DNA from 2 places in the Hoeflea sp. genome. Region 1 is predicted to be linked to the other one. Evidence: predicted binding sites of a transcription regulator. Region 1 holds the regulator's gene; the other holds the start of a gene.

Evidence for each region. The regulator LexA, encoded in region 1, represses DNA repair genes until DNA is damaged. The targets are predictions, from matches to a motif close to TGTTCNNNNTGTGTTCNG.
Region 2: the regulator LexA is predicted to act here: its motif matches at 1,586-1,603, upstream of AC5E6N_RS09510 (helicase-related protein).

Annotation. Positions count from the first base shown of each region.
Region 1 is NZ_CFHWAF010000167.1:4,991-8,409, reverse strand. Features, by position in the region: gene AC5E6N_RS21575 (formyltransferase family protein) at 1-939, shown strand, start outside; gene lexA (transcriptional repressor LexA) at 1,063-1,782, shown strand; gene AC5E6N_RS21565 (ComEC/Rec2 family competence protein) at 1,815-3,419, opposite strand, start outside.
Region 2 is NZ_CFHWAF010000038.1:5,042-8,460, forward strand. Features, by position in the region: gene AC5E6N_RS09510 (helicase-related protein) at 1-1,495, opposite strand, end outside; gene AC5E6N_RS09515 (beta-ketoacyl-ACP reductase) at 2,154-2,879, opposite strand; gene AC5E6N_RS09520 (acetyl-CoA C-acetyltransferase) at 2,936-3,419, opposite strand, start outside.

The DNA.
Region 1 (3,419 bases):
GTCAGTTCGGCATTTGTCGACGCATGGCTGAAAGCCGGCAATTCCGTTGCCGCGTTCGTCACTGCCGACCGGAAATTCCCGGCATCGAGCCTCTCCCGGAAACTCGATCTTTACGCCGCAGCAATCCCGGCGCTTGAGGCGCAGGTCAGAAGACACAGGATCCCGATCATCGAGGCGGACAGCTATTTCAGCGGACAACGGGCCGAATCACTAGGATCGGACGATAAGGCCGATACGCTGATCACCTTGATGACCCATCGCATCATCCCTGCCAGGATCCTCGAACTGTTCGGGGATCGAGCCGTCAACGTGCATCCGGCGCTCCTGCCCCACTATAAGGGGCCGCAACCGACGCTCAGCCTTCTTGTCGATGGCGAAGCGGATCGCTACGGCGGCATCACAATCCATCAACTGGACAAAGGCATCGATACCGGCCCGGTCATCGCCCGGCGCCGCATACCCTTCACGCCACACACGCATTTCCACGTCTGGATTTACGAGATCGCCCGGGCCGCCGCCGACCTTGCGGGGAACGAGCTCCAGCAATATCTGAACGGCGACATCAAGGCCCTGCCCCAGGTCGCCGCGTCCGGCAACTACAGAAAAAGCGATCGGTTCGAGTTCGTCATCGAGCCGCGCAAAACCCTCCGGGATGTGCTCGCCCTTGCCGACATGCCAAAGGGCCTCACCCTTCGCGCAATACCCGGCCGACCCGCCGGTCGCCGCCTGTCATACGGTGTCTACCGACCGGTCAAAACCGTGTCGCATCCGACCGGAGCAAGGCCCCGCATAACGCCGTTTTCCCTCGAGATGGACATAAGCGACGCGCGAATAAGACTGTGGCGCCGCAGAAAGATCGCCGGTATCCTGTCGACCTCGGCGATTCCCATCGCATGGCACCGGATAACCCGCCGGCGGCAAAGAGGCGCGTCCGCTTGAACGTGCGGCAACCGCACTCCGACAACGCCGCGCTCACACTTAACGAAATATAAACACTTGAAGAACACAAATGGAACATATAGTGTATGTTCCGTATTTGTTTCTCCGACTCGGGAGCCAGCGATGCTGACACGCAAACAACACGAGCTGCTGCTTTATATTCATGAGCGCATGAAGGAGTCCGGCATTCCGCCATCCTTCGACGAGATGAAGGAAGCGCTTGATCTTGCCTCGAAATCGGGCATCCATCGCCTGATCACGGCTTTGGAGGAACGCGGGTTCATACGAAGGCTGCCGAACCGCGCCCGTGCCCTTGAAGTGCTTCGCCTGCCCGACACGATGATTCCGGCCGGTCAACAGCGCAAAGGCTTCTCGCCAAGCGTGATCGAGGGCAGTCTGGGCAAATCCGCGCCGGAGCCCACGCCGCTTCCCGTTCAGGGCAACAACGATACGGAGCCCGCGGTGAGCGTGCCGGTTATGGGACGGATCGCAGCAGGTGTGCCGATATCAGCCATCCAGAACAATACCCACAATATCAGCGTCCCGCCCGAAATGCTGTCGGGCGGGGAACACTATGCGCTCGAAGTAAAGGGCGATTCGATGATCGACGCCGGCATTTTTGACGGCGACACGGTGGTGATTAGGAACGCCTCGACCGCCAATCCGGGCGAAATCGTCGTCGCGCTGGTGGATGACGAGGAAGCGACCTTGAAGCGGTTTCGCAGAAAAGGCGCCTCGATTGCGCTGGAGGCTGCCAATCCGGCCTATGAAACCCGGATTTTCGGCCCCGATCAGGTCAAGATTCAAGGCAAGCTGGTCGGGCTGATCAGACGCTACCACTAACGGCTTTGGCAAGGCTCCATCCAGGCCAACCCTCAGGGTCGCTCCCAGGACGGCGTGACCTGCCGGAACGTGTCGGTGCGCCAATTATAGGCGCGATGACGGGTCCAGGCCCGCCGGACACTGTCGACTGCCGGGCGGACAGTTGGTGGAGCGTCTCCTGTATCCAAGGAGATGGTCAGGGCGCCGCTTTGGCGCAGCATGCGGCCGGTGATCAGCAGAGCTCCGGAATAACACCGTTCCATCGCAATCGGCACTGGGGTAACGACGATGTCGGCTCCGTCACAGGCGGCGCCGAGATAGGAAAGCTCCTCAACAAGCGCGAGCGTCGCGCCGCTGGAGCTTGTGCCGACGCAGAACTTCTTGGCGACACACAGAAAACTGTCAGGTGTGCCGGCCGAAAGCGCCAGGGCCGCACCGAGATTGCCGATGTCTTCCGCGACGACCATCGGGGGATCATGCCGCGGCTTTTTGAATGCCGTCTGCCATTGCTCGAATGTGAACCGTGGCGGCCGCTTGCGATTGGTCGCAAGTGTGCCTTCATTGACGAATGCCGCCAGCCTCCCGTCTTCCGAAATCACGATATCCGGCCGGCCTGAAGGCATCGCCAAGGCAAGGGCGGCGAATATAACCAGCCCGATCCCCGCAATCCGAAAGCGTGTTCGGCTGAGCACGAAGATCAGCAGGCCGGCGGTTGCAAGCAACGTTACCAGCGGGCTGACCTGGCCGACGACAACCGCGCCGCCGAGTTCGCGGACATAGCGGGCGATCGCAATCACCGCATCGAGGCCTACGCCCATAACCTTCAGCGGCCATTTCTCAAGGCCCAGCGGCATGAGCAGAAGAGCAATCATACCGGCCGGCATAACGACAAAGGTGACGACCGGCATCGCCGCCAGGTTGGCGAGCAGACCGTAAGCCGCGATACGGTGAAAATGATGAATGGCAAATGGCGCCGTTGCGAGACCCGCAACGAGCGAGGTCACCGCCAGCCCGAGGAAAAAGAGAAGCGAGATGCGCATCGGGGTGCCGATCCACGACGTTCCGTCCTGGTATGATACCGGGCGTGGCCTGTTCCAAAGGGCATAGGTCGCAATAAGGGCTGCTGTCGCGGCAAAGGACATCTGGAAGCCCGGCCCGACAACCGCGGACGGGCTGATGAGTATGATGATGATCGCGGCAATGGCGACATTGCGCATCGTCAGCGCCTGCCGGTCGGCAAGCACGGCAACCAGCATGATCACAAGCATGATCCATGCCCGCTGCGTCGAAACGCTCGCCCCGGATATGGAAAGGTACAGCGTGGCGATCACCAGTGCGCCGGCCGCCGCCAGTTTCTTCGTGGGAACCGCCTGAACGAGGGAAGGAAAGACGCTGAAACACGCGCGCACGAGAAGAAAAAAGGTTCCGGCCACCAGCGCCATGTGCAGTCCGGATATGGCCAATACATGTGCAAGTCCGCTCTGGCGCAGCGCATCGACCGTATCGGGGTCCATCGAGCGGCGGTCGGCCACCGTCAGGGCCGCGGCAAAACCACCCGCCTCTCCCGGCAACACATCCTTGACCCGCTGGCTGATGTGCTGACGCAAGCGCTGGAGTGTCAAGCCGGCATGCTCCATCCAGTTGCGGTCGTGTGCGGC
Region 2 (3,419 bases), on a different contig from region 1:
CAGCTTCAAGCATAGCGTTCTCTCTCAACCGCTTCATGAGCACAGATGTCCTGCGGTCAACAAAGCGTTTCGTCAACCTTTCATGCAACGCATCGGACAGTCGATCCTCGATTTCGCGCGTCTTTTCTTGCCAGTGTGACGGATTCGCAAGCCAACCGGGCCTGTGCGCGGCGTATGTCCAGGTTCTGATTTGCGAAATCCGCGCCGACAGCGTGTCGATTTCCCCGTCGGTCCGGTCGGCGCGCCTGACCTGTTCGGCCACATAATCCTCGCGCACATTGCCGTGCTCGACAATGTCACAGAAGATCGACGCAATCAGGTCGGCATGTTGCGCCGGTGTGATCTTGCGGTAGTCGGGAAGGGCGCACACGTCCCAAAGCCGCTCAACCGCCTGCGGCCCCTTTGCCAGCCGGACGATATCATCGTCCCGGGAAAGATAGTCGAGCGCCTGCCGGTCGACCGCGGGCAGCGCCCGGCTGAGGCCATGAAGGCTTGGCGCCTCGTCGAGACTGGCGCAAAGGTCCCCAACGGACGAATAATCGAGCATCTTGCTGCGCCATTGGAGAACCTTCAGCGGCTCGAAATCGTGCCCCTCGATCCGCCCGACAAGATCGTCGGCGAACGGATCGACCCGTCCGGTGACCCCGAACGTGCCGTCGCGCATATGCCTGCCGGCACGTCCGGCGATCTGTCCGAGTTCGCCCGGGTTCAGATTGCGGAACTGATAACCGTCGAACTTCCTGTCCTGCGCGAAGGCGACATGGTCGACATCCAGATTGAGCCCCATGCCGATAGCGTCGGTCGCCACAAGATATTCAACGTCACCGTCCTGATAGAGCGCAACCTGCGCATTGCGGGTTCTCGGGCTGAGCGCGCCGAGCACGACGGCCGCTCCGCCGCGCTGGCGCCGTATCAGCTCGGCGATGGCGTAGACCTCATCGGCCGAAAAGGCGACGATGGCCGACCGGCGCGGAAGGCGGGTGATCTTTTTCGAACCGGAATAGGCGAGGTGGGAAAGCCGGGGCCGCGACACGACGGTCAGACCCGGCAGCAGTTTTTCCAGAATACCGCGCATCGTTCCGGCGCCCAGGAGCAGGGTTTCCTCGCGGCCGCGCAGGTTCAGGATGCGGTTGGTGAAGACATGCCCGCGCTCCAGATCGCCGGCCAGTTGCACCTCGTCGATGGCGACAAATTCGGCATCGGTCTCCTCCGGCATCGCCTCGACCGTGCAGACCGAATAGCGCGCGCCTTTCGGGCTGATTTTCTCCTCACCCGTCACCAGCGCGACATTTGCGCGGCCCGCCTTGAGGCATATGCGCTCATAGACCTCGCGGGCGAGCAGCCGCAGGGGCAGCCCGATCACCCCGCTGCCATGCGCCACCATACGCTCGATGGCGTAGTGCGTCTTGCCGGTATTCGTCGGCCCCAGCACCGCGGTCACCCCGCGCCCGCTATGGACCGACGGTCTGTTTTCTGACTGTGTGGACTGGAACATCAAACGTGAAACATCTGCGATTGGAATGCGGGGTTCTTATCACGGCACATGGTGCTGCACACGGCAAAATTCATCTCCGCCGTTAACATTTGGAACAGGGGTGGAACGAATCGGCGACGAATCGCTGACTCAATGAGATTCAGGGTTTGTTCACGGCAAAATCTGCTCTCGCCCGGAGCGGTCAACACTATATGCTGAATCCGCCACCGGCCACCGCTTGCCGGGAACTGCGAAATCGAACGTTTGACGTTAACGAATTGCCCCGCGCCCGGCATTTACCCGGATAACTATCGTTAAACGATTGTAAACGCGTCAAAAAATTTAACGGTATGTAAACGGGCAAATAGTTGTTTTTCGTAAGAACCGTTAACAATACGACCAAACACGGAACGAATCGGCGACGAATCGCTGACCGGCACAGGTTCCGGATTTGTTCACACAACATCTATCCCACAATGTTGGCACCGACACAAATCGGCATGGCTTTGTCCGACCGCGCGGGTCAAAAACACAGGCCATTCCTTAACAGAATGCGCTGGAACGCCGCAAAAAAGGTTAACGCGCCAACCGCAACCGCGACGGTCCGGCGGCAAAAACGAATCGGAAAACAAAAGGCGGCGCCCGTCGGACGCCGCCCTTTTATGAGAAAAACCAGCTGTCAGGCGAAATATTGCCCGCCATTGGCCGAAATGGTCGATCCGGTGATGAATCCGGCATCGTCCGAGGCCAGGAACACGACGCAGCGCGCGATCTCTTCCGGCTCGCCCAGGCGGCCGACCGGGATCAGCGGCAGGATACGCTCGTTGAGAACCTTCTCCGGGACCGCCCGCACCATCTCGGTGCCGATATATCCGGGGCAGATCGCATTCACCGTAATGCCCTTGGCCGCGCCCTCCTGCGCCAGCGTCTTTGTCAGGCCGATATCGCCCGCCTTTGCGGCCGAGTAGTTCGCCTGACCCATCTGGCCCTTCTGGCCGTTGATGGAGGAGATGTTGATGACACGGCCGAAACCGCGCTCGCGCATGCCCGGCCAGACCGGATGGGTCATGTTAAAGAGGCCGCTCAGGTTCGTGCTGATGACATCGTTCCAGTTCTCCGGCGTCATCTTGTGGAACATGGCGTCGCGCGTGATACCGGCATTGTTGACCAGCACCTCCACCGGCCCGAGATCGGCCTCCACCTTCGCGATGCCGTCGACGCAGGACTGGTAGTCCGAGACATCCCATTTGTAGACCGGGATTCCCGTCTCCTCCTTGAACGCATTCGCCTTCTCGTCATTGCCGGCATAATTCGCGGCAACGCTGTAGCCGGCGTCCTTGAGGCCGACCGATATGGCGGCGCCGATACCCCGTGTGCCGCCGGTAACAACTGCAACTCTGCTCATAACACCTCCCCGATGTTGTCTGTGCGCGTGCCGCGGGCCGGCACGCGCGGGTTTGGTTAGCTGCGCTCGATGCACATGGCGACGCCCATTCCGCCGCCGATGCACAGCGTGGCAAGGCCCTTCTTGGCATCCCGGCGCTGCATCTCGAAAAGCAGCGTGTTGAGCACCCGCGCCCCGGACGCACCGATCGGGTGACCGATGGCGATCGCGCCGCCATTGACGTTGACGATCTCAGGGTCCCAGCCGAGGTCCTTGTTGACGGCGCAGGCCTGTGCGGCGAACGCCTCATTCGCCTCGACAAGCTCCAGATCGGCGATCGACCACCCGGCCCTTTCCAGCGCTTTCTTGGAAGCCGGGATCGGACCGGTGCCCATGATTTGAGGATCGACACCCGCCGTTGCCCAGGACACGATCTTCGCCATCGGCTTGATGCCGCGCTTTTCCGCTTCCTCTTCGCTCATCAGCACGGTCGCCGCCGCGCCGTCATTGATGCCGGACGCGTTGCCCGCCGTCACCGTGCCCTCTTTCGAGAAGGCCGGA